DNA from 4 places in the Polaribacter sp. 20A6 genome. Region 4 is predicted to be linked to each of the others. Evidence: riboswitches for the same ligand, from Rfam matches in the RefSeq annotation. Region 4 holds a riboswitch; each other region holds the start of a gene.
The links. A riboswitch is a leader RNA that binds a small molecule or an ion and turns the genes downstream of it on or off. The one in region 4 is predicted to bind cobalamin.
Positions count from the first base shown of each region.

Region 1: another riboswitch for cobalamin. It lies ahead of GQS57_RS07165 (TonB-dependent receptor); the one in region 4 lies ahead of nrdG (anaerobic ribonucleoside-triphosphate reductase activating protein).
Region 2: another riboswitch for cobalamin. It lies ahead of GQS57_RS04245 (hypothetical protein); the one in region 4 lies ahead of nrdG (anaerobic ribonucleoside-triphosphate reductase activating protein).
Region 3: another riboswitch for cobalamin. It lies ahead of GQS57_RS16755 (TonB-dependent siderophore receptor); the one in region 4 lies ahead of nrdG (anaerobic ribonucleoside-triphosphate reductase activating protein).

Region 1 is NZ_WTPZ01000002.1:771,029-778,878, forward strand. Features, by position in the region: gene GQS57_RS07155 (Ig-like domain-containing protein) at 1-443, opposite strand, end outside; gene GQS57_RS07160 (response regulator) at 635-1,303, shown strand; cobalamin riboswitch at 1,932-2,119, shown strand; gene GQS57_RS07165 (TonB-dependent receptor) at 2,289-4,229, shown strand; gene GQS57_RS07170 (YncE family protein) at 4,226-5,362, shown strand; gene GQS57_RS07175 (cell surface protein) at 5,403-6,521, shown strand; gene GQS57_RS07180 (YeiH family protein) at 6,691-7,611, opposite strand; gene GQS57_RS07185 (LysR family transcriptional regulator) at 7,688-7,850, opposite strand, start outside.
Region 2 is NZ_WTPZ01000002.1:113,666-121,515, reverse strand. Features, by position in the region: gene GQS57_RS04260 (LysE family transporter) at 1-288, shown strand, start outside; gene GQS57_RS04255 (glutamate dehydrogenase) at 370-915, shown strand; gene GQS57_RS04250 (S9 family peptidase) at 923-1,765, shown strand; gene GQS57_RS04245 (hypothetical protein) at 1,810-2,877, opposite strand; cobalamin riboswitch at 2,995-3,205, opposite strand; gene GQS57_RS04240 (S41 family peptidase) at 3,640-5,211, opposite strand; gene GQS57_RS04235 (dCMP deaminase family protein) at 5,201-5,629, opposite strand; gene GQS57_RS04230 (HupE/UreJ family protein) at 5,842-6,423, opposite strand; gene nirB (nitrite reductase large subunit NirB) at 6,649-7,850, shown strand, end outside.
Region 3 is NZ_WTPZ01000010.1:2,404-10,253, reverse strand. Features, by position in the region: gene GQS57_RS16770 (sigma factor-like helix-turn-helix DNA-binding protein) at 1-759, shown strand, start outside; gene GQS57_RS16765 (DUF3307 domain-containing protein) at 756-1,475, shown strand; gene GQS57_RS16760 (hypothetical protein) at 1,479-1,991, shown strand; gene GQS57_RS16755 (TonB-dependent siderophore receptor) at 2,056-3,993, opposite strand; cobalamin riboswitch at 4,131-4,377, opposite strand; gene GQS57_RS16750 (GMP reductase) at 4,453-5,490, shown strand; gene GQS57_RS16745 (ABC transporter substrate-binding protein) at 5,490-6,620, shown strand; gene GQS57_RS16740 (LuxR C-terminal-related transcriptional regulator) at 6,780-7,850, opposite strand, start outside.
Region 4 is NZ_WTPZ01000009.1:49,277-57,126, reverse strand. Features, by position in the region: gene nrdD (anaerobic ribonucleoside-triphosphate reductase) at 1-1,770, opposite strand, end outside; gene nrdG (anaerobic ribonucleoside-triphosphate reductase activating protein) at 1,774-2,226, opposite strand; cobalamin riboswitch at 2,345-2,543, opposite strand; gene cysS (cysteine--tRNA ligase) at 2,802-4,280, shown strand; gene yidD (membrane protein insertion efficiency factor YidD) at 4,398-4,631, shown strand; gene lgt (prolipoprotein diacylglyceryl transferase) at 4,730-5,590, shown strand; gene GQS57_RS16605 (DUF6787 family protein) at 5,595-5,906, shown strand; gene GQS57_RS16600 (hypothetical protein) at 5,903-6,172, opposite strand; gene GQS57_RS16595 (CoA pyrophosphatase) at 6,266-6,892, shown strand; gene GQS57_RS16590 (1-acyl-sn-glycerol-3-phosphate acyltransferase) at 6,946-7,761, shown strand.

The DNA.
Region 1 (7,850 bases), on a different contig from region 4:
TCTATCTCTCCAAGTTCATTTGTAAAAGTTGAAGTGTATTGGTGTGTTTTAGAGATAATTATCTCTTCAATAACATTATCTATTGTTAGTTTTTTATCAACAGCTATAACTTCTATATTGTTTTCGTTTGTAATAATACTTCCACTTTCAGTTGTTACAGAAGCTGTAATTACGGATGTTCCTATGGATAGTGCTGTAAGTAAGCCGGTGTTAGAAACAGATACAATGTTAGCATTGCTGCTGTTCCAATTAATTTGAGGAGTTGTTATTTCTCCTATATTATTAGTGTATTTTGTGTTGTATAGATGCGTGTTTTTTATACCAAGTTCTGTAATGGAGTTGTTAAAACTTAATATTTCTGGTTGATTATCTGCGATAATATCATCTTCAATACAGCTATTAAAAATGAGTGAAAGGAATAGAATAAATTGTAAAGATCTCATTATTTTTATTTTAAATTCTGTCGTAGAAAAAAACGAATGTTTACAGTCCTCATTATAATAGTTAACTTTTTCTTAAAAAAAAAGTACTTATAAATATGGAAACCCGTATAAAAACTATAAAATGAAAAATTAAATTTGATATTGAATTAGTGAGGAGTTTAAAGAAAACTTTTCATTTTAAAAAGTAAAAAATGTTTCAAAAGGTTTTGGTCGCAGAAGATCTAGATGTTATTAATAGCGGAATTAAAATAGCTTTAGAGGAAATAGGAATAAAAGATATAGATTTTGTTTCGTATTGTGATGATGCGTATTTTAAAATTAAAAACGCTTATTTAAACAATGCTCCTTACCATCTCATTATTTCTGATTTGTCTTTTAAAAATGATGGAACTCCGCAAGAATTAAAGTCAGGAGAAGAGTTAATACATAAAATTAGGAAAGAATTTTCAGATTTAAAGATTATTGTTTTCTCTGTTGAAGATAAGCCTTATAAAATTCAGCACTTGTATAAGAATCTAAAGATAGATGGCTATGTTTGGAAGAATAGAAACGGATTAAAAGAATTAAGGAATGCTATGCATAGAATTTATACTACAAATCAGTTTTATATTTCGCCAGAATTAAATACTACGGTTCATCCAAAGCAAGCTCTAGAGATTACTGATTTTGATATTTTTTTAATAGCATCACTTTCTATGGGATCACTGCAAGAAGAAATAAGTAAAAGCCTGAGAAAAAAAGGGTGTTTTCCCTCTAGTATAAGTGCTATAGAAAAAAGGTTAAAATTTTTAAAGGAACATTTTAATGCAAGTAATCCAACGCATTTGGTTGCTATTGCTAAAGATTTTGGGTTAGTGTAATTCTTTTTTTAATATAAAACTGCTATTTACGGAAACCCGTAAAATTTATATGTTTTATTGGAATATATTTGAATAGTATTTAGAAAAGAAACTATTGAAAAGGAAAGAGTTCTAATTGAGAGCCTTACGGAAATCCGTGAGGCTTTTTTTAGAAACCTTGTTTTAAAAGTAGTAATCAGGTTTCTCTAAAGATTTTTATTTTTTTAGAAAACCAAAAAATAAATTGAAAGAAAAGTACAGTGGTTTTTTAGATACCATTTTATATATGAGTTTATTACAGCTTCATTTATTATAATTTTTGAGTATTTTAATATTGTTGGGGGACAGTGTTTTCAGTCATTAAGTTATTTTATTTGGAGTTGTTTTTTTTCTATAAGATATTTATACGGCTTTTAAATTTTGAAACTATTGATCTTTATCATAGTTTATATTTAAGTATTTTATTCTCTAAAGGGTATTTTCTGCCTTTCTAATTAGTCATTTTTTTTACTTCAACAAAGTAGCATTATTGATGCTTTTTATTCAAATTATTTGTGCTTTTTTTAGGTTTTAAGGAATAGTGAGGTTGTTTAGAAATAAACAATAAAAGCGTGTTGTTTATTCCTGAAAAGTAGATAAATTTGTACTTTATTTTTTAACTAAGAATGGTTATCAAGTTTAAAAACTTGATATTAAAATGGGAATCTAGTGTAAACCTAGAACTGTCCCGCAGCTGTAAGCTCTAAAATTGAAATCCGAATAGTCACTTTTCGAAAGAATGGGAAGACCGGGTGGAAGGAGTAAGTCAGAAGACCTGCCATTTTTTTAATAATTCATTAAGCTTTCGAGGATTGAAGCTAGAATTAGGAATCTGCCTATCTATTATTTTAGATACGTAGTACTTCTCTTATTCTATCCTCGTACGTGAAATTCAAGTATGAGGAATTCTTTTTTACATTCTTTTGGGGTTATTTTATTGAGCATTGGATTTTTTAATTCAAGTTTTTTGCATGCCCAAAAAATAGATTCTACAAAAGCAGTTCAGCTTAAGGAAATCTTTTTAATAACGAATAAAGAGAAGCTTAAAATACATTTTTCTCCAGTTACTGTTCAGACTTTAACGGGGAAAACTTTAAGTCGTTTAAGTAATGCTAGTGTTGCAGATGCTATTCGTTTTTTTAGCGGAGTTCAATTAAAAGATTATGGCGGAATTGGAGGAATAAAAACCATAAATGTGAGAGGAATGGGCTCACAACATACCGGAGTTTTTTATGATGGTGTTCAGCTTGGAAACGCACAAAACGGACAAATAGATTTAGGTAAATATTCTGTGCAAAACATGGAAGCTGTTTCATTGTATCAAGGACAGCGTTCAGATTTAGATCAATCTGCTAAATCGTATGCTTCTTCCAATAGTATTTATTTAAAGTCTAAAACTCCTCAATTTTCTGAAGGGAAAAATAGCAATACCAACGTCAGTTTAAAAACGGGTTCTTTTGGACTGGTTAATCCTTCTGTAAACTTAGATTTCAAAATTAATGAGCATTTAAGTGCTCGCCTTAGTACAGAATATCTCAATGCCAACGGAAAGTATAAGTTTAGATATACAAACGGAAGTTATGATACAATAGCAACACGTAATAATGCCGATATCGAATCTTTTAGGGCAGAAGCGTCTTTACATGGTTCGAATGGAATTAAGAATAATTGGAACGTGAAATTATATCACTATGATTCTGAACGTGGATTGCCAGGAGCTATCGTTGCCAATCGTTTTAAGCGTCCGCAACGTTTATGGGATCAAAATAATTTTCTACAAGGTGCATATACAAAGCATGTAAACGACTCTTATTTTTTTGTGTTAAGAGGTAAGTATGCGCATAATTATTCTCGTTACGTAGATCCAGAAATTATAAAAGTGGATGGTGAGCTAGATAATAGATATACACAAGAAGAATATTATCTATCGATGGTAAATACGTTTCAGGTTTTACCTTTTTGGAAATTATCCTTGGCAACAGACTTACAAAAGAATACGATGGATGCGAATTTGTACAGATTTTCATATCCTAAAAGAATCACGCTTTTATCAGCTTTAGCTGCTGATTTTAATTTTGATAAAATCCACATTCAAGCAAGTTTATTAAGTACAACCGTAGATGAAACGGTTCTGTATTATGAAGCTGCAGAAGATTTACAAAAATATTCACCTACAATTATGCTGAATTGGCAACCTTTTGAATCTAATAAATTTAGGATAAGAAGTTTTTATAAGGAGATTTTTAGACAACCCACTTTTAATGATTTGTATTATACGTTTATCGGAAATACTTTTTTAGACCCGGAAGATGCTACTCAGGTAAATTTGGGGTTTTCTTATCAAACGGACTTTAAAAAAACAGCATTTGATGTACAAACAGATGTGTATAAAATTTGGATAGAAAACAAAATTGTTGCGATTCCTGGCGCTAATTTATTCCGTTGGTCTATGTTTAATTTAGGCAAAGTAGAAACAACCGGAATAGAAACAAATATAAAATCGAGTGGGAGTCTAGGTGAGAAATTTAAATACACTACAAACTTAAGTTATACGTACCAAGAATCTATAGACGTTACTGCTGGCGCGAGTAATTACGGAGATCAAATTCCGTATATACCTGTTCATAGCGGTAGTATCAGTGCTATGATAGATTACCGAAAAATAGAATTTAATTACAGTTTTATTTATACAGGAGAGAGATATAGCCAAAAGGCAAACATCAGTTCTAATTATTTAGATCCGTGGTTTACACATGATTTAAGTTTAGGTAAAACACTTTTGTTTAATCAAAAGAAATTAAAAGTTTTAGTAGCAGTAAACAATGTATTTAATCAACAATATGCGGTAGTAAAAAACTTCCCAATGCCAGGGAGATCCTATCGTTTTACTTTAAATTTTTTATTATGAACAAAAGAAGATTAAGTGTACAGATTGCATCAGCTTTAGCTGTTGTGTTTTTTTTCAATGCATGTAGCAGCAATGAGAATTTTGATGACTCCATAACTCCAGAAATTCCTACAGAACCTATAGCTGATTTAAAAGGGTTTTATTTATTGAATGAAGGAAACATGTCTATGAATAAAGCAGCTTTAGATTATATGGATTTTGAAACTGGAATTTACGAAAAAGAAGTTTTTAGAACAGCAAATCCAGAAGAAGTTGGTGGTTTGGGTGATGTTGGAAATGATATGGGAATTTATGGTTCTAAATTATATGTGGTTGTAAATGCGTCTAATAAAGTAGAAGTTTTAGATGTAAATACTCGAAAAAAAATTAAACAAATAAATGTTGATAATTGCAGGTACATAAAGTTTTACAACGGAAAAGCGTATTTAACAACTTACTTAGGTGTTATTGGGGATCCGGACGCTGCAAACGGAAAAATTATGGAAATTGATACTACAAGTCTTAGTGTTACGCGTTCTGTTAATGTAGGTAGGCAGCCCGAAGAATTGGTAATACATAATGATAAAATTTATGTGGCAAATTCAGGAGGTTATAGTCCGCCAAATTATGAATCTACGGTTTCTGTGGTTGATATTGTAAGTTTCGAAGAAACAAAACGAATAGAGGTAGAAATCAATCTTCATCGTATGCAAATTGATAGTGAAGGAGATATTTATGTTTCTTCTAGAGGAGATTATTATGAAACGCCTTCTAAACTTTTTGTGATAGATACTGAGATAGATGAGGTGACAGAATCGTTTGATTTGGCTGTTAGTAATATGACCATTTTTGATGATATTATGTATATCTACAGTACAGAATTTAGTTATGTAACAGGAGAAAACACCATTTCTTATAACAGGTTAGATACAAAAACAGAAACCATACTTACAGATTCTTTTATTTCCGATGAAGACAAAGATCTTATAAAAATTCCTTATGGAATTACGATAAATCCAGAAACGAAAGACATTCTAATTACAGACGCTAAAGATTATGTAACACCAGGAACATTGTATTGTTTTTCATCTGAAGGTGCTTTTAAGTGGTCTGTAGAAACAGGAGATATTCCTAACAAAGTAGTATTTAACTAGTAATAATTATAACCCAAATATCAAATTTTAAATTAAAAACATGAAGAAAATTATCCAAACTTTAAAACTACGTGTAGCGTTTATTATTCCTTGCTTTTTAGCAATAATGGCAACATCTTGTACATCAGAACTAGACCTTTATAGTGTTTTACCAGAAATTGAATTATCAGAAGAAAGTAATAGTGTAGAAATGTTAATGGGAGAAACAATTAATTTTTCTGCTACAAAAATTAATGAAACAGAATATTTAGAAGAATGGTATTTAGGAGACAGTATTGTTTCTACTTTATCTACCTATGATTTTGTTCCAGAAACTTCTGGAGATTATGTTTTGTCTTACACTGCGTCTAATGATGCAGGAGAATTTACACATGAATATGTTATTTCAGTAGCAGCTGTAATTCGTCCTATTACAGAAGAAAGTAATTTGTATGTTACTACTTTAATTGATTATTTACCTGCTCCAGGGCAAAAAATTAATACTTCAATAGGTACAGAAGAAGGAGCTAAAACTCTAGAAGGTAAAAAAGGAATGGTTACTTTAGGAGCATGGGGAGGTGCTGTTTCTTATACTTTTGATCATACCGTTATAAATACAGAAGATGCTGCTGATATAATGATGTATGGAAATGCATTTTCTGGTTTTGCAGAACCCGGTGTTGTTTGGGTAATGCAAGATGAAAATGCAAATGGAATTGCAGATGATACTTGGTATGAAATTAAAGGTAGTGCAGATGCTTTCGAAGGGACTATAAAAAATTATAGTGTAACTTATTCTAGACCTAACGAAGATTCAGAAGTTGTAACTTGGATAGATAGTGAAGGGGATAATGGTGTGATATCAACAAAATTTTATCCAGAATTTATTACAGAAGATTCTTATACAATTACAGGGACTCTTTTAACAGATGATAATATTGACATGAGTAATCCTAGCTGGATTAAAAGTAACGCTTTTGAATATGGTTATGCAGATAATACTCCAGGAGGCGATAAATTAGATATTTCGGATGCAATAGATAAGGATGGAAATACTGTAAATTTAACAGGAATCGATTTTATTAAAGTTCAAACAGGAATCCTAGCAAATATGGGGTGGTTAGGTGAGCTTTCTACAGAAGTAACAGGAATAGCAGATTTAAACATGTTAAATGATTAAATAGTATATTTTACTAAATAAAGAGGTTGTCTAAAAAAGATTAAATCTTGTCATACTGAACTCGTTTCAGTATTTCAACTTATTGAAGTTCAATCTTCATAAGAATCTGAAATAAATTCAGATTGACAAAAAATATCTTTTTAGACAATCTTTTTTTATTTTATCACTTTTAATGTGTGATGTATATTAGTGAAAAAATAGAGATAAATATCCACAAGCTTACAGCTAATACAATCGGTTTTATTCCTGTTGATTTTAGGTCTTTTATAGAAATTGTAGAACCTACAAGAAACAAGGTTACAACCAAGGTTCTTTTAGAGTAAAAAACAATTTCAGAGGTAATTACTGTCGGAATTAAATGATAACTATTTATAAAAATAGCGACTACAAAAAGTAAAATAAAATAAGGAATTGAAATTTTCTCTCCTTTTGTTTTAAATATAAACATAGATAAAATAGCTAAAGGAATTATCCAAAGTGTTCGAGATAGTTTTACAGTTGTAGCAATTCTTAGCGCTTCATCTCCATAACTTAAAGCAGCACCTACAACAGAACTAGTGTCGTGTATGGCAATAGCACACCACATTCCAAATTGTTCTTGAGATAACTGCAAAAAATGTCCTATTGCAGGGAAAACAAACAAGGCTATAGAGTTTAATAAAAAAACAAGACCTAAAGCAACACTTATCGTTTTGCTATTTGCTTTAATGACTGGAGAAATGGCTGCAATTGCACTTCCGCCACAAATAGAAGTTCCGGAGGTAATTAAATGACCTAATTTTTTATCTAACTTTAATAGTTTTGTAAGTAGTAACCCCATACTTACTGTTAAAAAAATAGAGAAAAAGGTAAGACTGAATGCTTGCTTACTTGTAGCTAATGTTTCTTTAAGAAGCATTCCAAACCCCAAACCTACTACTGCTACTTTTAAAAGAATATGAATGGCTTTATAGCTTTTAGATTTAAAAGGGTTTTTAAAAATGATGGCAAATACAAAACCAAGTAATAAAGCCGTTGGGCTATTCATTGGGCTAAATAGTGCAAAAACTATAATTAAGAAAAAGATAATTTTAGGGAATGTCGTTTTCATATCGAGATTTATTTATCGATACAAAACTAGGGACTAAGAATAACTATTTAGCAAACTAATTTATTGTTTAAGATAACTAAAAGTTATAGTTGTTTAAAGTGTATTTTTCAAAGTAACTCATTAGGTTAGATTGATACCCTGTTCTAGAAACAAAATAAAACCATCTCTCAATAGATAAGTCTTTTACGTCAATTATTTTAAGCTTGTTATTTGTTAGTTCTTCAGAAATAGCATGAATA
Region 2 (7,850 bases), on a different contig from region 4:
TTACATGGTATTGTAATGTCTCTTTTAAATACCATTGCAATTCCGTTTTATTTTACAACTATTTCTGTTTTAATAGGGTTAGAATACTTTGAATATTCTTACCTAAATGGATTTTATTTTTCAATTGGTTCTACAATTGGTTCTTTTACGTTATATTCATTGTATGCTATTATTGCCAAAAACATTGAACATAAACTAACTTTTATTGCTTCTAAAATGGATTTAATTTTAGGAACTTTAACAGGTGTAGTTGCGTTAGGAAACTTTGTTTTCCTACTTTACAAATAATTTATTTTGAATATCTTTTTACTCTTTTTTTTCGGGTTTATTTTCTCTTTCGTTGGTTCTATAACACCAAGTATGTTAAATATGACTGCGTTAAAAATTAGCTTAGAAAAAGGGAAATTAGCAGCTAACAAATACGCATTCGGAGTTTCTTTAATTATCGTTCCTCAGGTGATAATAGCGGTTGTTTTAACCAAATACATTGCACAAAACCCAACTATCCTAGAAACCTTAGAAAAAGTAGGAATCGTTGTTTTTATCGCTTTATCTTATTATTTTTATAATGAATCTAAAAAAGGGAAAATAAAAATTGATGAGGTAAATATCAAAGAAATAAATCCCCTACTAACTGGTATTTCACTATCTGTTTTAAACATGTTTGGCATTCCTTTTTTTAGTGGAACCATTATTACGTTAGATGTTTTTAAGTTGTTTAGTTTTGAGGCTGTTTCTGTACTATTTTTTACGTTAGGATCTGTATTAGGAACATTTTATATCCTATTTTTATATGGGAAATTTGCAAAAATTATTCAACAGAAAACAGGGAAACTCACAAAAGATATCAATCTAATTTTATCCATAATAACAGGTTTAGTAGCTGTTTTTACATTTATAAAACTATTTATTTAAAGAGAATATGAAAATTTTAAAAAACTTAATCGTTCAAGGAAAACACAGTAAACCTATTGTTGCAGATGTTTTTTACAAAGAGAATCATCAACCAAAAAAAGTAGTTATTTTCTGTCATGGTTACAAAGGTTTTAAAGATTGGGGAGCTTGGAATTTAATGGCGGAAGCGTTTGCAGAAGCAGGTTTTTTCTTTATAAAATTCAACTTTTCTCATAACGGAGGTACCGCTGAAAACCCTATAGATTTTCCGGATTTAGAAGCTTTTGGAAATAATAATTATACCAAAGAACTAGACGATTTAGAAAGTGTTATCGATTGGATTTCATCCGAAGAAAAATATAAAAACGAAGTTGAAATAAATGATATTTCAATAATTGGACATAGTAGAGGTGGCGGAATTGTCTTACTAAAAGCAAATGAAGATACAAGAGTGAAAAAAGTAATTTCCTTAGCTGCAGTGTGCGATTTTGGCTCTAGAAGCTCAACAATTGGCGATTTAGAAAACTGGAAGAAAACAGGTGTTAAATACGTTTTAAACGGACGAACAAAACAAAGTATGCCGCATTTCTATCAGTTTTATTTAGATTTTAAAGAAAACGAAGAGCGTTTAAATATTCAGAAAGCGGTAGAAAATTTAAAAATTCCACAGTTAATAATTCACGGAGATAAAGATACTTCTGTTTCTATTGATGAAGGTAAAAATATACATTCTTGGAATGCTGAAAGTCAATTCGAAATTATTAAAAATGCAGATCATATTTTTAATGTTTCTCATCCTTGGAAAAAAGAAAACATGTCTAAAGAATTAGAAGAGGTAATTGAAGTTTGTATTGATTTTTTGAAAAAATAAATCTACAAAGTATTTCCTTGTAGATTTATTTTAGGGTACTTGTTTTAGATTTCAAACTCTTTAGCAGAAAAGTAAATATCTATTGGAGAAGCTCCTACGTTATCTACCGTTTTTGCTACAGTTTTATCTGCGTTATAAATTACTAAACCACTATTATCTGGATCTATAAAATCCTTTAAACCGATAACGTAAACTTGTTTCGTATTTGGGTGTTGTTTTACAACTGTGTTAAATGCAATTCCGTCGTTAATTGGTGCTGCAAACTCTTCAATTACTTTGGTTTCTGTATTAAAAGTGTAAATTTTTCCAGATGCAGATTCAGACCAAAAAGCATTCACACTTTCTGAGTTCATTGTTAAAATACTATTTGTGTATAAATTAATAACACCATCTGTATCAGTTACTGTTTCATTTATAGAATAGTCTTCATTTAGTTTTGTAAAGGTGGCAGCTGTGGCTCTCTTTTCTTTTGCTACCCAAATAGTTCCGTTTTTATCTTTTAAAAGTCCAGAAATACTGTCATCAAAAGTTATTACAGAAGTAAATTCTTTAGTAGTCATATTCATTACAACTAATTCCTTTCCATCTGCAATTAACACATTTTCTGCATCTACAATTAGTGCAGCATTGTTAAAAAGAATTTCATTAGAAACCTCACTTATAGCATCACCAATACCAGTAGTGGTATTTACATGGCAAAGATTGTAATTTCTACTTCTTCCACTTCCAGAGGTATTAATTACCAAACCATCCGTGTTAGAATACATTTGTAAATAAGATGGAGAAGATACGTTAGAAGAAGTTATAGATTCTTCTACACTTAATGTTTCTAAGTTAACTTTAGAAATATATGATGGTCCGTTTTGACTTACAATATATAGTTGATTATTATAGCTAGAAAAAGAGGTGCTTTCTGCATTTTCAGATACAGTAACGTTTGGTGTTGCAATTTGATTTTCGTCTAGAAATGTAAGTGCTGTTTTATCACTTTCTAGAGATAAGATAAAGGCATTATTGTAAGTTATTGGAGCTTCAGGAACTACATCTTTTTTAGTACAAGATACTGCAAATAATAAGCCAATTAAGGCTAATCTAGTTAGACAACTTTTCATTATGATTGATTTTAAAATTTTAAATAACAAAATAGGCAAGTTCTTACCCTTATTAAAAAGCGAAAAAACCATGCATATGACACGTATTTCTTTTAACTTTTTTCCCGAAAGTTAAAAAAGACGAATATAATTTTTGGCAGGTCTCCTGGCTTGCATTTTGTTAAAACCTTCCCGTCTTTTGTAAAGACAGTGGTGTAAGAAATAACGATAATCTAAACTAGACAATGCTTACAGTTGCGGGAACAGCTCAGGCTTAAAAAAACTACCTGATTCCCTTTTAATTTTAATTCAATTTATTGAATATAAAACCAAAAATTTATGATGCAAAAGTATCCCCTTTTTTCATTATAAAAAACTAATTTCAACAAATAATCTAGTGTATTTTTAGGTCTTAGGAATTGCAATTTCCTTTTATGAGATAGCGAGATTTCTCAATCGCTAAAGTTCTTATTTTGAAGTGATAAAGCTGAATGCAAAAAAACACAGAACTTATCACTGAGAAGTATTTAGAAGTCTAATAGCAGTGATACCATAAACATGAGCAAATTCATGAGATTCCTCAATCGCTTAAAAAAAGCTCATTTCGGAATGACGAACTGTATGAAAAAAACACCCAATTTGTCATTTCGACGAAAGGAGAAATCTCATAACAGTGATCCCAAAACAGCGAGCAACATTATGAGATTTCTTTCTCCATTCGAATTAACAAACAGCGTAAAACACTGAATACTGCTGCTGTAAGCTGAATACTAAAACCACAAACTACTTCTCACTCTCCAATTCCAAAACCTTTTGAATCATTTTATCATCCTGGTGCATAATTCTGTAAAAGCCAACATCGCCAAAAAGTGTATTTGCAATAGAAGCTTTTAGGTATTTTTCTAAGCTTATTTTGGTTGTTAAAGAAGGTTTAAAAGTATCTTTAATATCAGATAAATAACTATTAAAAACAGTCCCATCTGTATCAAAATCTGTAATAAAACTATCTATTGTCCATTTTTGCAGCTTTTTTCTATTGTTATCAACATAATCAAAAGCAAAATCATTAATGGTATTAAAGTAGTAACCATTCATATAAGAAGTAGTGTCTATTGGTACAAAAACATCCGGAATAATTCCTCCGCCACCATAAACAATCTTTCCTTTAGGAGTTTTATATTTAAGAGAATCTACCACTTTTATGCTGTCTTTATTTAACAATTCACCATTAGAAACCCTCTTCTGATAATCTGTATAATAATTCTTATTTCCTTTGTGGTCATATGGTTTTTGAATAGATCTACCGGTTGGCGTATAATAACGAGCCGTTGTTAAACGCACAGCAGAACCATCGCCTAAATCCATTTCTATTTGTACCAAACCTTTTCCAAAAGAACGTCTTCCAATAATGGTTCCTTTATCGTTATCTTGTAAAGCACCCGCTAAAATTTCTGATGCAGAAGCAGAGTTTTCGTCAATTAAAACATACAAACCACCTTTTTCAAAATCACCTTTAGAGGTTGCAAAAGATTCATCTATTTCGTTTTTATTGTTTTTTGTAAAAACAATCAGTTTATCATCTTCTAAAAATTCATCAATAATACTATTTGCAATGTCTATAAAACCACCACCATTGCCTCTAATATCAAGAATTAAATCGGTCATTCCATCATCAATTAAGGTGTTTAATGCAGATTTAAATTCACTGTAAGTATTTCTCGCAAAACGATCTAATTTAATATAACCAACAGAGTCGTTCACCATATATGCTAAATCAACACTTTTAATATTTACATTACCACGAGTCACAGAAACGGTAAAAGTAGAGTCAATACTTTTTCTATAAATTTTAAGCGCAACTTTGGTATTTGGTTTCCCTTTTAAATAACCAGGCACTTTATCGGTGTACATTTTTTTACCATACAAAGTATCTTTGTTAGCCATTAAAATTCTGTCTCCTGCCTTAATTCCTGCTTTTATACTTGGTCCACCTTTTATAGGTTGAATAACGGTAATTGAATCTTCAATCATTCTAAACTGAACGCCGATTCCTACAAAATTACCTTGCATGTTTTCTGTAACTGCTTGCAGCTTTTCTTTAGGAATATAAACAGAATGCGGATCTAGTTTACCCAACATTTGCGTAATAGCTCCGTCTAAAAGACTTTCTGTATTTACGGTATCTACGTAGTCTTTTTCAATAAAATTAATAAGTTTTCTTATTTTTAGTTCTTGAGACGAATTTTTATTTAAAGACAACATATTGCTACCACTTCCGTTAAGCGAAAGTCCAATAAGTAAACCAAAAATAACTGCTAAAGATAAGTATATAGGGAGGTTGTTTCTATTCTTCATAAGGTAAATGCATAATTTCTACGCCTGCTTTTTCTAGAAAATTGATACCAGAAGTATCCTTGTATGATTCTGCATACACAACACGTTTTATTCCTGCTTGGTGAATTAATTTGCTGCACTGAGTACATGGAGATAAGGTAATATATAAGGTTGCACCCTCTGCAGATTGTGTAGAAGACGCCACTTTTAAGATCGCGTTTGCCTCTGCGTGTAAAACTTCCCACTTTGTAACTCCATTACAATCTTCGCAAGAATTATCAAAACCAGTAGGTGTTCCGTTAAAGCCATCAGAAATGATCATTCTGCCTTTTACAATTAACGCACCTACTTGTTTACGTTTGCAATGAGAGAGTTTCCCCCATTCGCGAGCCATTTTTAAATAAGCCCTATCGTATTTTAATTGTTTCTTTTCAGTCATACAGAACGAAAGTAAAAAGATTTAGATAAATATGACGTTAATAATTAGACAAAATTTATTTTCAGCTGTTATGAATAATTTTTTGGGCGTTCCCTTATAGGTCGGGCTTTCCCCTACAATCTTTTTATTCATCCTTCATAAAAAGGATTTTCACTGCAATCCCTAACGCAGCTAGTCTGCAAACAGCAGTTTAATACTTTAAAATTTAAGGCTTACCAAAACACTCTATCTAGCATCATTTGTATAGAAAAACCAATTACAATAGACGAGCAAACTAAAATCCAATCTCTTCTGCTAACTCTAAAAAAGTTTTGAAGTAATGTACCAACAATTAAAATACCTAAGACAATAATAATTTGAGCAGCTTCTATACCTAATGCAAATTCTAATAGCGGAAACAATTTATTTTCTTCTTTACCAACCATCATTTTAAAATAGTTAGAAAACCCTAAACCGTGAATTAAACCAAAAAACAAAGCAAATATTAAGTTGATGTTTTGTTTACCTGAAGCAGTGTTTTTAGCTGTAAAAACATTTATTGCTCCAGTTATAAAAATGGTTACCGGAATTAAATATTCAATAATATCTATTCTAATTTTTAGAATTCCGTAGGCAGATAAAGCCAAAGTAACAGAATGACCAATTGTAAATAAGGTTACTAACCATAAAACTTTTTTCCATTGTTTAAAGCTAAATACAACAGCTAGCACAATCAAAAATAAAATATGATCGTAAGCAGATAAATCTAACACATGGTTTAACCCCATTTTAAAATACAGTAAAAAATCGTCCATTAAAAAAAATAATTAAGTGTGAATGGTAAAGATATTAAAAACAGTTATCGCATAAAAACCTAAATACACTATTAACAATTCTAATTACTAAATTTTAAATAAAATCAAATTTATAAGTATTCATTCCTTTAAATCGATAATAATTTGATAAATACGTAAAGTTTATTACTTTAAATAAGTATTAATACGTAATAATACTTAGTTTTGTAATTCAAATACGTAATTATGAAAACAGTTATAGTTGTCGGAAACGGAATGGTTGGTTATAAATTTTGCGAAAAATTTGCAGCAACTCCAGAAAGTAAAGATTTTAAAGTTATTGTTTTTGGTGAAGAACCAAGACCTGCTTATGATAGAGTTCATTTAAGTGAGTTTTTCGAAAATCAAGATGCAAAAGCCTTAGAAATGGCACCTGCAGAATGGTATAAAGAAAACAATATCGATTTAATTGTTGATGAAAGAGTTTCGGAAATCAATAGAAAATCTAAAGTAATTACTACGGCAAACGATAGAGCCTTTTCTTATGATTATTTAGTGTTAGCAACAGGTTCATCTGCTTTTGTTCCACCAATTAAAGGCGTAGAAAAAGAAGGGGTTTTTGTATACAGAACTATAGAGGATTTAGAAGGAATGTTGGCGTATGCAGCAAAACTGAAAGAGAAAAACCCAAATGCAAGAGCTGCCGTTTTAGGTGGAGGATTGTTAGGTTTAGAAGCAGGTAAAGCCGTTATGGATATGGGATTAGAACCTCATATTGTAGAGTTTGCCTCTAAGTTAATGCCAAGACAATTAGATTCTAGAAGTAGTAACGTATTGCAATTAAAATTAGAGTCTATAGGATTAAATATTCATTTAAACAAAGCAACCAATCAAATTCTAGGTGATACATGTATTACAGGAATGGAGTTTGGCGAAGATGATGTTTTAGACGTAGAAATGTTAGTCGTTTCTGCCGGAATTAGACCGAGAGATGAGCTAGGTAAAGTGTCTGGTTTAGAAATGGGTGTTCGTGGCGGAATTGTAGTAGACAATAAAATGCAAACTTCCGATCCAAGTATTTTTGCAATTGGAGAAGTTGCTTTGTACAACCAAATGATTTTTGGTTTGGTGGCGCCTGGTTATGATATGGCGGGCGTTGCAGTAAATCAAATTATTGGAAATGTAGAAGAATTAATGCCTGCAGAGATAGATATGTCTACCAAATTAAAATTAATTGGTGTAGATGTAGCAAGTTTCGGAGAGCCTTTTATGCCAGCATCAAAAGGACATTCAGTTATTTTCGAAAATAAAACTCAGCATTTATATAAAAGAATTAATGTTAGTTTAGATGGAAAGTCTTTATTAGGAGGAATCTTAGTTGGTGATGCATCGGACTATAATATGTTGCACCAAGTATATTTAAACGGAATGCCAATTCCAGAAGATGC
Region 3 (7,850 bases), on a different contig from region 4:
ATCATCAATTCTAGAAAGAAGGATGATAATTTTTGGTTAGAAACGCTAAAAGAGGCGTTAAGTACTTTTGGTGACTCTCCAAAATATTGGCAGATTTACAGAGGAGATAGTTTTCAATTAGAAATAGAAAACTGTGAAAATGCATTTTACGCAGCTTTAAAATTGAAATCTCATCTAAAATCTATAGAAAATATCGATGTTAGAATCGGAATCGGAATCGGAGAAAAAGAATTTAATGTTCCTGAAATTACAGCATCTAACGGAGAAGCTTTTATAAATTCTGGTTATGCATTTGACACCTATCTAAAGAAGCAAACCATTGCTATAAAAACTCCCTGGCAAGAAGTTGATGCAGAACTAAATATAGCTTTTGATTTGGCTTTATTAACCATGGATTCTTGGACAAAAAACTCTGCAGAAGTATTTAAAATATCTTTAGAAAAGGAAAATAGCACACAAAATGAAATTGCAGCTCTTTTAGGAATTACACAAGGACGTGTTAGTGAACGCCAAAAACGTGCTGGATTTGAACCTATTATGAAACTAGAAAAACGTTTTAGAAAAATTATCAATCAAAAAATAAAAAAAGAAATGGAATTCCAAGTATATGAAGAAAATGATATTTTATCTGATACAATAAAAAAATTAAAGGTTCGTACTGAAAATAGAAAAAAAGAAATGGATAACTTTAAATATACTCTAAATGATGAAAATAATGTAAAAATTGAAAATATAATTAAAAAAGAAAAATCAAAATGATTTTATTTCTAAAACTTTTATTAGCTCACATTTTAGGCGATTTTGTTTTTCAACCAGAAAAATGGGTTAAAAACAAAGAAGAAAAGAAGGTAAAGTCGGTAAAGTTATATTATCACATTGCGCTTCATGCATTATTTTTAGTATTGATACTTCAATTTAACCTTAAAGAATACTGGCTTGCTTTTCTATTAATTATAATATCTCATTATAGTATAGATCTTTTAAAACTCTATCTACAGAAAAAGAAAACAAAACGAATTTGGTTTTTTATAGATCAAGTTTTACATCTTACCATATTAGTATTTGCTACTTCCTTTTATGTAGATTTTTCTTTATCAACAGAAAACCTCATAACAGATCAACTCTTATTATTGATTATCTTTTTACTGTTGGTTATTTTTGTTTCTGCAATTATCATCAAAATAATAATTACACAATGGAATCCTGAAAGTAAAAAAGAAAATGATGATTCTCTTGCAAAAGCAGGTCGTTATATTGGAATTCTAGAACGTTTGTTTGTTTTTACGTTTGTAATTACCAATCATTGGGAAGCTATCGGCTTTCTACTAGCAGCAAAATCTGTTTTTAGGTTTGGAGATTTAACATCATCAAAAGACAGAAAATTGACGGAATATATTTTAATTGGTACTTTATTAAGTTTTGGTATTGCTATCTTTTTAGGAGTATTATATTTGTACACTTTAAAATTCATCTAATTTATGGAAGACAAACTAATAGAAAGTATTGCTTATATTCTACCCGCTGTGATAACTGGTTTAGTTGCCTATTATATTTTTAACAGATTGATCATAAAGCTAAGTTCTGATGAAAAAATAGCGCTACTATCTCAAAGAAAAAAAGAAGCTTTACCTATAAAACTACAAGCTTACGAAAGGATGTTGTTGTTTTGTGAGCGTATTAACCCTGTTAAAATGTTGGTGAGAATTAAACCAATTACAGAAGGCACTCAAGATTATTTACAATTGTTGATTGCAAATATAGATCAAGAATTTGAACACAATTTAGTACAGCAAATGTATATTACAGATGATACCTGGACAGCAGTTGTAGCTACAAAAAATACTATTATTAATAAATTAAGACAAGTTGCAGAAACGGCAAAAACAGCTAATGAATTGCGCGAAAAGGTGATTATAGACTACTCTAAAACATTACCACCAACAGATACCGCTATTAGTTTTATTAAAAATGAAGTGAAAAAATTATTGTAAAAAAAAAGACCATCTAAAATAGATGGTCTTCTTCCTCTTTTCGAAAATAGCAAATTTCCCTTTGTTAAAACTGAAGTCTTACTCCTAATTTCAAGTTTCTACCACGTGTAGAAAATCCTAAAATATCATCGTAATCTTCGTTTAAAATATTTGTAACTCCACCAAATAAAGTTACAGTATCTTCTAATAATTTATAATTAGCCGCAAAATCTAATACTTGGTAACTCTCTAAAGTAACATCTTCTCCAGCAGTTCCAAAAGAACCATACCTATCAAAAATACTTCTATCACCTACATTTTTATAAGTAATATTAAAGAATGTATTTGTAAAAGCATTTACATCTAAACCAGCTACAAATTTATTTGCAGGAATATAATCGTTAAAATCTTCTGTATTATCTTTATCTACATACGTATAAGACGCGTTAACAGTTAAAAATTTAAGAGGCGTAATATTTGTATTTATTTCCAAACCATTTGCATCAGAAGAACCATTACCATATTTGTAAGTAGCATTATCATAAATAATTGCATCTTCCTCTTTTCTATTAAAATAAACCATATCAAACTGAAGCCAATCTTTATAATTTACATCAAAACCTGCTTCAAAAGTTTCATTAGATTCTGGTTTTAAATCTAAATTACCAGAAAAACCATCATATAATTGATACAAACTTGGTGTAATAAAAGCTGTACTATAAGAAGTTAATAATTTAATAGAAGCATTTTCATTCTTTAAAACTGAGTACGCAAGATTCCCGTCATAAACTGCATGATTACCATATACATTATGAATATTTAATCGTCCACCTACATTGGCACTTAAACCAAAATCTGTTATATACACTACACTTGCATAAGGATCTACAGTATTAAAATTTGCAATTCCTTTTTCAATTTCTGCAAAAGGAGTAACTGTATTATTACTGTGAATTTGATAATTTAAACCTGTAATTAATTGAATTTTACCATCCTTAAAATCATATCTATTTACTAAATCTAAATTTACACTTCTACCAACAAATTCGTAGTTGTCTAAAGTACCAGCAAAAGAATTGAATTGCTCTAAATTTCTTTCTACCACATTTGCAGAAGCTAATAAGTAAACTTCTCCTTTATTATAAGTGTATTTTGGTTTTACACCAACTCTAAACTGCTCTTGATCTCCTGTATTTACATCACTATCAGAAAAAGCCCCTGCGTCAAAATCATAATCAAAATCATCATAATTTAAGAAAGTCTCTATAGAAAACTTATCATTTACTGCATAACCTAATTTTAACAATGCATTTTTACTGTAAAAACTATCATTTTCATAAACAGCATTTGTTTTACTTTTTGCAGCAGACATTCCGTCTGTTCCAGTAATACTAAAAGAACCTAAGAAATTAAGTTTCCCTAAAGTACCGTTTAAACTTACGTTTTGGTTGTTATCAGACAATCCGCTTCCTTTAACATTTGCGGTATTATTTGTACCAACACTTGTTTCAAAAGAACCAGAAATTTTATCTTCTGATGCTTTCTTTAAAACAACATTAATAACTGCAGTAGCTGCTCCAGAACCGTATAATGTAGATGATGCACCTTTTAAAATTTCAATAGACTCTATTTGACTAACGGCTAATAAACGTAAATCGAATTGTTGATTAATTGCAGATTGATCTGTAACCGGCACACCATCAATTAAAACTAAAACTTGCCTATTTCTTCCTCCTCTAATATTAATACTTCTTGGTTCTGATGCATTAGAATTTACACCTCTAACATCAATACCAACAACATTATTTAGAATTTCAATAACATTTTTACCAGCATTTTGTTGCAATTCTTTTTGAGTAATTTTCTGAATTACCTTACCGGTATTCTCTTTTTTTAGATTGAATTTTGTTGCTGTAACAACAACTTCATCTAAAGCCTCTACTTTTTCTTTTTGCTGTGCAAAAAGATTTGTGCTAGCAAAACTACATGCCAAAACACCAACAATTAATAATTGTTTTTTCATTTTTAATGATTTAATTTAAGTCTTCTTCTTTTACAAGAAAACAATAATGATTACTCCTTGTTAAACAAGGAATCTAAATAAATCAGGTAAATTTGTGTACAAAATAGAATTAGTACATAAACCTTTATCCCGAAAGTTTTAAACTCGTGATTTATGGCAGGTTTCCTGACTCGTTTTATGTTATTATACCTTCCCAACAAAAAAATGTCAGTGGTAAAAGAATTAATAACATCCTCTAAAGAGGTACTAAATGATGCTGAAATAAACTCAGCACAAGCTTAGTATAAACTTACAGTTGCGGGAACAGTTCTGGATTTCAACCAGATTCCCTTTTAATTCGATGTAAATTATTTCTACATCAAAACCAAAATCGTTGCAAATATATATGCATTCTTATGAACAATCTAATTAATTCGTTTCCAAATTTTATACCTTTAAGGATTGATAATTTTGATAGAAATGAGAATAGAAAATGAATTAAAGTTAGGTTTTAAAGATGTAATGATTCGCCCAAAACGATCTACATTAAAATCGAGATCACAAGTAAGTTTAGAAAGAGAGTTTACTTTTTTACACAGCGATGTTGTTTGGAAAGGAATTCCTATAATGGCTGCAAATATGGACACTGTTGGTACTTTTGAAATGGCAAAAGCACTTGCAAAACATGGCCTTTTCACTGCAATTCATAAACATTATTCTATAGAAGAATGGAGAGAATTTGCAGCAAAAGCTGATGAAAAAATACTAAACAATATTGCCGTTAGTACCGGAACAGGTAAAGACGATTCTGAAAAAGTAAAAGAAATTTTATCTGAATTTCCTCAAATAAACTTTATCTGTGTTGATGTTGCTAACGGCTACTCAGAACATTTTGTGAATTTTGTTCAGAAAATGCGTAAAGATCACCCTAATAAAGTAATTATTGCAGGTAATGTAGTTACTGGAGAAATGGTAGAAGAATTATTATTAGCTGGCGCTGATATAATTAAAGTAGGTATTGGTCCTGGTTCTGTTTGTACAACACGTGTAAAAACAGGGGTTGGTTATCCGCAACTTTCTGCTATTATAGAATGTGCAGATGCAGCACATGGTATGGGCGGACAAATTATTTCTGATGGTGGCTGTAAAATTCCTGGAGATTTATCTAAAGCATTTGGTGGAAGTGCTGATTTTGTAATGTTAGGCGGCATGCTTGCTGGACATGAAGAAAGCGGAGGTGAACTGATTGAAAAAAATGGAGATAAATTTAAAGCTTTTTACGGAATGAGTTCTACAACTGCCATGAACAAACATGTTGGTGGCGTTGCAAATTATAGAGCATCCGAAGGAAAAACGGTTGAAGTTCCTTACAGAGGAAATGTAGATGATACTGTTATAGATATTTTAGGCGGAATTAGGTCTACATGTACGTATGTTGGTGCAAGCAGGCTGAAAGAATTGACTAAAAGAACTACTTTTATTAGAGTTCAAGAACAAGAAAATCAAGTGTATTCATAATGAAAAACATAAAGTTAATTCCTGTTTTATTATTTTTATTGATAACAGTTTCTTGTAAGAAAGAGATTGTTAAAGTTGATAATCATACACAAGCAGAAAGTAGTATTAAATACGCTAAGGGATTTGATATTGTAGAGGATAATGGCGTTAAAAAGTTGGTTATAAAATCTGCCTATCAAAATTCTAAAGAAGTTTCTGAATATATTATTAAAAATAAATCAGAAAAAAATACACCTTTAGAAAATACCATCTATACTCCTATTCAAAAAATTGTAGTTACTTCTACAACTCATATTCCTATGGTTGAGTTGTTAAACGAAGAAACCTCAATTATCGGTTTTCCCTATGCTAGATATGTATCATCAGAAAAAACAAGACAGTTAATTGATGCAGGAAAAATAAAAGAAATAGGTAAAGAAACCTCTTTAAATACTGAAATACTATTAGACTTACAACCAGAACTAGTAGTTGGTTATAGTGTTTCTTCGGCAGACAAAAGCTTAACGACTATACAGAAAGCGGGAATAAACGTAATTTATAATGGAGATTGGTTAGAAGAAACTCCTTTAGGAAGAGCAGAATGGATTAAGTTTTTTGGTGTTCTTTTTGATAAAGAAAAACAAGCTGATAGTATTTTTAAAGTAATTGAAAGTAATTATTTAGTAGCAAAACAAATCGCACTAAAATCAACCAAAAAACCAACCATTTTGTCTGGTGCAATCATGAGTAAAGATATTTGGAATTTACCTGCAGGTGAAAGTTTTGTAGCACAATTTATAAAAGATGCAAACCTTAACTACTTATGGAAACACACAAAAGGAAAAGGAAGTTTGTCTTTAAGTTTTGAAAGTATTTTTGATAAAGGTCAAAATGCTGAATATTGGATTTCTCCAGGGTTCTTTTCTACCAAAGAACAATTATTACAAAGTAATAAAATTTATGCAGAATTTGATGCTTTTAAAAATGATGAAATTTACACTTCAACAATTAAGAAAGGAAAAACGGGCGGAATTATATATTATGAATTAGCTGCCACGAGACCTGATTTAGTTTTAAAAGATTTTATTAAAATTACAAATCCAGATTTATTACCCGATTATAAAATGACATTTTTTGAGAAAATGAAATAAAAAAAGACCTTCAATAGAAATATTGAAGGTCTTTACAATTAAAATTATTGGGGGGTTAATTTTATATTTCAAATGTACTATATATAATAACTAATTCTATTTATTTTATGGGTAGTATTTGGGTAGTATTTGGGTGGTTTACCTTAAAACCCTAGTGTTTTATGACTTTTTTAATGTTAAAGCTTCTTTTCTGTTTTTAATATCTAATTTTAAATAAATATTTTTCACATGAAATTTTACAGTATTTACAGAAATATTTATTTCAGCTGCTATTTCTTTATTTGATTTACTGCAGACTATTAAGTCAAAAATCTCCCTTTCTCTTAAACTCAAATTATTTAAATCTACTTTTAAAGCTTCTTCTTGTATTGTACGATGTTTTATCTCTTTAGAAAACTTTCTAATTTCATTTTTCATAAAGAAATTATATTTCCTTAAATCTTTTTCCCAAAACAAAACAGCAAATGATAATACTATAATTTGTACAAAGCCTCCTATTTTTAAATTGGTAGCATTTGTTTCTAATAATGAAACTCCAAAATTCTTTAAAACGAAAAAATCTAACCCACTAAATAATGAAATGGCATAAGAAAACACAAAGAGCTTCGTGTAGTTATTTTTATTAAAAAGTAGAACACCTAAAAACCAATAGATAAATAAAAGTAGTAGTGTAAAAACACTTAGAATTATATATAATTGATTTACTCTTAAAATAAAAAATGAGATTACTAATAAAACGATTATCAAAAACAAAGCAAAAGTATATTTCTTTACTTTTGGAAAATACTTATCTAACAAGAGAAAACTATTTCCAAATTTTAAAGAAGCATAGCTTAATAAAATGTAATCTAATAGAATTAGGAGTTCTATTTTTTTCTGGTCAACATTAAAAAAATTTAAGAAACCGTCAAAAATCACGAAAATAAAAGTGATAGTCGTTAATAAAAAAGCATGGTAAAAAAAGGAAGAGTCTTTAAAAAAGTAATAATAATTGATACTAAAAAGAATCACTAAAAAAGCAACTCCGTAATAAAAACCATTAATACTTAATTGTAGTTTTTCTTTAAAACTCCCCTCACCAACGGTACTCAATACTACAGGAAAATAAGAACTAAAATTAGAATTCGCTTTTATAAATACTGGGTCTTCTCTAGAAAACATAAAAGAAACATATCTTTCATTATTTAATTTAGAAATCTCATTAAAGTTTTGATATGCATGAACATTAAT
Region 4 (7,850 bases):
TAAGTGATAAAACCTTAAATCGTGTTCATTTTGTCTCTCTGAACTAAAGTTCGAAATACGCTTTAGGTATCCAATAACTCGTGTTCCGTAGTCTATATTTTTAGAATTGCACTCACAACATTTTTGAAGTGTTTTTTTATCAATATGACCACATTCATTACAAATAGTAATCTTTACATTAAAACAAAAATAATTGCATCCAGCTTTTGCTGTAGCTTCAATTAGCTTAAGAAAACCGTCTTTATTAGGAGCTTCTTCTAGGTTTAAATGAAGTGCAGAACCACCATCTAAATACTTTATAATATCTGTACCATGCAGTATTATTTTATCCAAAGAATTGATAGCATTATTTTCTACAGGATAGAAATAAGAATTATAACAATCTCTGGGTACAAATAAGCCATCTTCTTTGTCCCATTTTGCATTTTTTACACCTAAATTTTCAGCAGGGACAAACTCAGTATTAAACATGTAACCATACGTTACTTTAGCTTCCTTGTTTGCGTCGAAAATTATTTTGAGCTGTTTTTCTACAAAATCTTTATAGATTGGCGTATTTTCTGCTTTTATTCCTTGACTTTCTGCTGCTTCTACCATTCCATTAATTCCGATAGTTAGAAACTGTTTATCAAGTGATATAAAACCAGCATCATAAACCGGAAGCATTCCTGCGTTTTTATATTCTTCAATTAATTTTCTGTAGGCAATTTGATATTTTTGAATTTTATTGATTTCGGTTTTAAGATCTTTACCTTGTTGAATTAAGCGATTCATATTTAGAGTAATCACATTAATCGAGCCAGTTGAAACACCTCCAGCACCGAGAGAATAGCTAAAAGTATTATCGCTAATTTCGTTCCTTAGCCTGCAGCAAGAAGCTAAACTATCTGCGCTTTCAGATTGATATATAAAAAACGAATTTCCTTCGCTTAATTCTGTGGCGCACATATTTGCAAATTCGGTATCTACAGGTTTGCCTTCTTTTACTAACATTGCAGCGGTAACTACCGGAAAAGTTAAAACAGCTTTTTCTCTTTCTTTATTAAACCATTTCATAAAGAACTGTTGTAGTTCTTTAAGGCTTTCCCATTGCGGTTTTGTCATGTCAGGGAAAACAAATTCACCAAATAAGCTATCAAAATATTTTTCATCATACAAAGAAATGTTCCAGAAAACAGATTGATAACCTCTGGCAGCTGCAGGTTGGTTTATGGCGTAAACAGCATGTTGTAAGTGGTTAGAAACCGTTTTTGTATTAGTGTAGAGGTAATCTTTTCCAAAATCTTTTCTAGCAAAATAATCGAAATATAGTAAAAATTCTACAGTTGCCAAAGCACCTGCAAATTGAGAACTTACCGCAAAAACAAGGTTTACAAATTCACCACAATAACTCTCTAAGTGTTGAGGAGCTTTACTTTCTCCGCCCAATTTTGTCAATCCATCAAATAAAAACGGATACATGCTAATAGAAGTGCAATAGGGTTTTAAAGAAGTTTCATCATGTACATAAATTTCATGAGCTTCTATTTGTCTTACATATTCATTAGCTAGTTCCTTGTTAAACAACTGTTCAATTTTATTTTTCACCAACTGCCTATTTACTTGTACATTGATGTCTTTATTTAATTCAGCTTCCATTGTGGCTATGTTTTTTGAAGAAACATTTGCGTTGGCATCTATTTTAGAGCCATCTGCAGCATTGTTAGCGTTAATGTAATTACTGATAAAATTAATTTTTTGATCTACCTGTTTTTGTGTTAAGCGAATCATAGCTTAATAGTTTTTTAAGAATAAATGATTTAATATATTATTTGTTTTTACGTCTATAAATTGCTGATTTGTATTAGGATTTTCTAAGCCTCCTTTTTTAGAGATCCATTTTCCAGTTTTAAGCCAAGTAAGGTGTTGTTGTAAGTTTTTATCAATCCTTTTTTCACCAGTATACAGACAGGTTTTATAGCCTTCTTTTTGTGCATATTTAAGGTGATTAATAAGTTCTTTTTGATGCCATTCGCCTCCCATAAATAAAACACAACTTGCAAACCCTTTGTATTTTTGTAATGTTTTTTGGTATAATTTGATAGAGAGTTGTTGTCCGTTTTCTTCTTTCCATAATATGGGTGAATGACAGCCTTTACAACGAATCTGGCATCCACAAATGCTAAAACATATGCTGATTTCACCAGGAACTTCTTGCAAAACAACCTGAATACTAGAGTAATTCATGTTCACGAAAATTATAATCAATAAAATGTATTTATTGATGGTTAATAATGTGTCAAAAAAGGTACGATAACCAATGATATAAGTAGATACATCGTGCCAATAACCTTTATCCCGAAAGCTCGACTAATATGAAATTGGCAGGTCTTCTGACTTACTCTAGTTTTTACGTCTTCCCATTTTAGAAATAAACAGTGACAAAGAATGTAACAACCTTTAATAGAGCTTACAGCTGCGGGAACAGTACAGGTTTTTCACCTGTTTCCCTTTTAATTATAACAACTAAAGCTGTTATTAGAACCAAATTCTATTCAAATTTAAAAATGATTTCACAACTTTTACTCTAGCAGATAATAACTTGTTAAGAAACTTATGAACAGCTTTTTTTTGTTGACTTAGTTGTTTATATAGTTTTTATTTTAAAATTTAACTTTATTTTTTTTTAGAATATTATCCGAATAAAGAAAAAAAACAGGTTTTATGACAAACTTTAAATCTTATTAAACTTCTAACAAATTCCATTTCGTCATTCTTTTTAAAGTGTCTATCTTTATCCGCTGTAATTAGTCACTTATTTAATGGAACTGTACAAAGAAAATCAACTGAAAGTATACAACTCTTTAACAAAGAAAAAAGAGAATTTTAAATCTATAACAGACGGATACGTTGGTATGTACGTTTGTGGTCCAACCGTTTATAGCAACGCACATTTAGGTAATGTTAGAACTTTTATGTTCTTTGATGTTGTGTATCGTTATTTATTGCATTTAGGCTACAAGGTACGTTATGTGCGTAATATAACCGATGCAGGTCATTTAGAAAACGATGCAGATGAAGGTGAAGATAAAATTGCTGTAAAAGCTCGTTTAGAACAAATTGAGCCGATGGAAGTTGTACAGCGTTATACTGTAGATTTTCATGATGTTTTAAAAAACTATAATTTTTTACCACCAAGTATAGAGCCTACTGCAACCGGACATATTGTTGAGCAGATAGAAATGATTAAAGAAATCATTGATAAGGGGTTTGGGTACGAAGTAAATGGTTCTGTATATTTTGATGTACACGAGTATAATAAAAAAGAAAATTACGGAATTCTTTCAGGAAGAAAAGTAGAAGATTTATTAAATAATACCAGAACTTTAGACGGGCAATCTGATAAGAAAAATCCACAAGATTTTGCACTTTGGAAAAAAGCGGATGAAAAGCATATTATGCGTTGGCCTTCTCCTTGGAGCGATGGTTTTCCGGGTTGGCATTTAGAATGTTCTGTAATGAGTACAAAATATTTAGGTGAAAGTTTTGATATTCATGGTGGTGGAATGGATTTAAAATTCCCACATCACGAATGTGAAATTGCACAATCTAAAACATGTAGTGGTGTAACGCCCGTAAATTATTGGATGCACACAAATATGCTTTCTTTAAACGGACAGAGAATGGCCAAATCTACAGGTAATTTTATTTTACCGAATGAAATTTTATCTGGAGAAAATAACATTTTACCGAAACCATTTTCGGCAAGTGTAGTTCGTTTCTTTAACATGCAAGCCAATTATAGAAGTATTTTAGATTTTTCTGGTGATGCTTTAGAAGCGTCGGAAAAAGGACATTCTAAATTAATGGAAGCGGTTAATTTTTTAGAAAAAATAGAAGCTGGTAAAACATCTACTTTTAATGTTCAAGAATGGAAAACAGCTTGTTATGCTGCCATGAATGACGATTTTAATACGCCAATGTTAATTCCTCAATTGTTTGAGGCTGTAAAGGTTATCAATCAAATAAAAGAACATAAAGCAAGTTTAACTGCAGAAGATTTAACTGAATTTAAAACAACAATTAACGCATTTGTATTTGATGTTTTAGGGTTGATGAATGAAAAATCTCAAGACAATTCAGAAAAAATAAATGGAGTTGTGGAATTGTTGATTAAGTTAAGAAAAGAAGCAAGAGAAAATAAAGATTGGGCATTGTCTGACCAAATTAGAGATGAACTAATCGCTTTAGGAATTCAGCTAAAAGATGGCAAAGAAGGCACCACTTTTTTAATCAATTAAAAAGGAAATTACGAATTATGAATTTCAATTTTTTGAGTGTGATTGTCATTTCGAAAGAGGAACGATTGAGAAATCTCATAATCAGGATGTATTCATTTAATTCTTAAATTTTAATCATTGAAAAAAATACTTTCTTTTCCATTTATATTGCTAGTTCGTTTTTATCAGGTAGCAATTTCACCATTTACACCAGCAACTTGTAGATACAGTCCAACGTGTTCACACTACACCATTGAGGCATTACAAAAACATGGTTTAATTTCTGGTGGATGGTTAGCGTTAAAGAGAATATTTAGTTGTCATCCTTGGGGAGGAAGCGGTTATGATCCTGTTCCGGATAAAAAAGAATAAATTAAATTGACATCTCGAGCGCAGTCGAGATATTTTTTTAATAGTGCATTTTATAATGAGGTTTCGACTGCGATCGACTAACATAGAATAAGAAATATATGAGCTTTTTAGCAATTACATGGGATCCTTCAATAGGAATAGATTTAGGTTTTTTTATCGTACGTTGGTACAGTTTAATGTTTGTAGCAGCATTTTTATTAGGTTTAAGACTAATGAAGAAGATTTATGTTGAAGACAAAATTCCTGCAGAAAAATTAGATGTATTATTTATGTATGTCTTTGTTTCGATGCTTGTAGGAATGCGTTTAGGAGATGTGTTTTTCTATAGCTGGTCTTATTATCAGAATCATTTATTAGAGATATTTTTACCGATAAAAGAAAGTGCAAACGATTCTTTATTCGGGATTATAAAAGGATGGAAATTTACTGGTTTTACTGGTTTTGCTAGTCATGGAGCTGCAATTGGAATTCCTATCGCAATGTATTTTTATGCAAAAAAACACTTGAATAAACCTTGGTTATTTATCTTAGATAGATTGGCAATTATGGTTGCTTTGGCAGGTTTCTTTATTCGTTTTGGTAACTTTTTCAATTCAGAAATTTACGGAAAAGCAACAGGTTCTAATTTTGGAGTCATTTTTAAAGCGGCAGGAGAAACGGAGCCAAGACATCCAACACAATTATATGAAGCATTTAGTTACTTAATATTGTTTTTTGTGATGTGGCATTTATTTTGGAAAACAGATAAAAAAGAACAAACAGGATTTCTTTTTGGTCTTTTTATGGTAGTACTTTGGTCTTTACGTTTCTTTATAGAATTCTTAAAAGAAGCACAAGTAGATGGTAGAGAAGATTGGGTTTTTAACTCCTTAAACACAGGTCAGGTTTTAAGTATACCATTGGTTTTAATCGGTTTTTGGTTAATGTTTAAGAAATCTAAAAAAGCTGGAAACAAATAGTTTTATGGAGAAATTAAAACAACGTTGGGGAGTAAAAAATAATTGGTCTATTGTAGCAATTATTTTAGTGTTTTCTATAAACGGTTCTTTTGCTACTTGGGTAGCTAAACCTATAACAAGTTATATCGGCTTGTCTCAAGAAACAACAAATCCTTGGGTATTTTGGCCTTTAAGAATTTTATTAATTTTTCCTATTTACCAAGCTACACTTCCAATTGTAGGTTGGTTTTTTGGGCAATTTAAATTCTTTTGGTCTTTTGAAAAAAAGTTTTTAAGTAGATTAGGTTTAGGATTTTTATTTAAAAAAGAAGATTAAAACGTTATAATTTCTTCTACATCTTCCTTTTTAATTACATGGCTATAAAACCACATTATTGTAAATGTTGGTATAATATCTAAAAAAGGGAGAGCTTCTTCAATAAAACTAATTACAGCAGCAACTTTTCCTTGTTTTCCTTTGTACATCTTGGTCATTAAATAACTAGATAATGGTGCCCAAAGAACATCTATAAAAGGTATTGGAATGATACCAATAAGATCTAGTACAATGCTTAAAATTAGTTTCTTGTATTTTTTAGTCATAGTTATATTTTAATAGGATCATTCAAAATTCTTGCCAAATAGGGTTTAATTAAAATCGAAATGAATAATTTTGTTAAAATTAAATTTTTATAAGTGAATTTTAACGATTTTAAAAATAAAATAACGCAACTTAAAACAACCGAGTTGGGTGGTTTAAATGCACAATTTAAATTAGCACCAAAAATTAGGTTAAAGTACGATGCTGATAAAATTACTGCAAATAATCCAAGAAAAGCGGCAGTATTGGCATTGTTTTATCCAAACTTAAAAAATGAAACTTGTTTTTTACTAACTCAAAGAGCAAGTTATAAGGGCATACATTCTGCGCAAATAAGTTTTCCTGGAGGCAAGAAGGATACAGAAGATGAAAACCTTGAAAAAACAGCTTTAAGAGAAACCTTTGAAGAAGTTGGTGTAGCTGAGGCGACTGTTGAAATAATTAGAGAATTGACAGATGTATACATTCCGCCAAGTAATTTTTTAGCAACGCCTTTTTTAGGATATGTAAATCAACAACCAAATTTTAATCTAAATTATGAGGTTGAGCAAACAATTGAAGTTTTATTAAGAGATTTGTTAAGTGAAACGAATTTAACGGTTATAAAAATGAATACTTCTTATATGGATAATGTAGAAGTACCTTGCTTTAAGTTAGGTGGTTATATTGTTTGGGGAGCAACAGCTATGATGCTTTCTGAAATTAAAGAACTCTTTAAATAGCATCTTTCTTAATTGTTTTGTAAGTTTGTTAAACTAACTAAAACGAATATAGAATGCCTTTATTTAAAAGGAATCCATTTGGCCATATTTTATTACTAAAAAAATGGCTTATCAGAATTTTCGGAATTGTATCTCACGGTAGATATCGTAAATTTAATAGTCTACACATAGAAGGTTCAGAAAATCTTAAAAACTTACCAGATTCTGGAGTTTTATTCATTTCTAACCATCAAACTTATTTTGCAGATGTAGCTGCTATGTATCATGTTTTTAATGCTTCTTTAAGTGGTAGAGACGATTCTATAAAGAACATAGGTTATATCTGGAAACCGAAGTTAAATGTTTATTTTGTTGCGGCAGGAGAAACAATGAGATCTGGTATATTACCTAAAATATTTGCTTATATGGGCTCTGTATCTATAGAAAGAACCTGGAGAAGTGATGGTAAAGATGTAAAAAGACAAGTAAAAAATTCTGATATTTCTAATATAGGAAAAGCAATAAAAGACGGTTGGGTAATTACTTTTCCACAAGGAACAACAACGCCTTTTAGACCAATTAGAAGAGGTACGGCTCATATTATTAAAACCTATAAACCGGTTGTAGTACCTATTGTAATTGATGGTTTTAGACGTTCTTTTGATAAAAAAGGCTTGAGTATTAAAAAACGTAATGTATTGCAGTCTATGGTTATTAAAGAGCCATTAGAAATAGATTATGAAAATGAAAGTGTAGCAGATATAGTAACAAAAATTGAGTTTGCTATAGAACAACACAAATCTTTTTTAAAGGTTTTGTCTGTTAAAGAATTAGAGGCATTAACTCAAGAAGAAGAGGAATTGAATAAAAAGAGAGAATTTTGGAGTTAACAATTTCAATTTGAAAATAATAAGTATCAAACCTCGATTTTTTCGAGGTTTTTTTATGCAAAAAAACAAGATTTATGGTATTAAAAAAT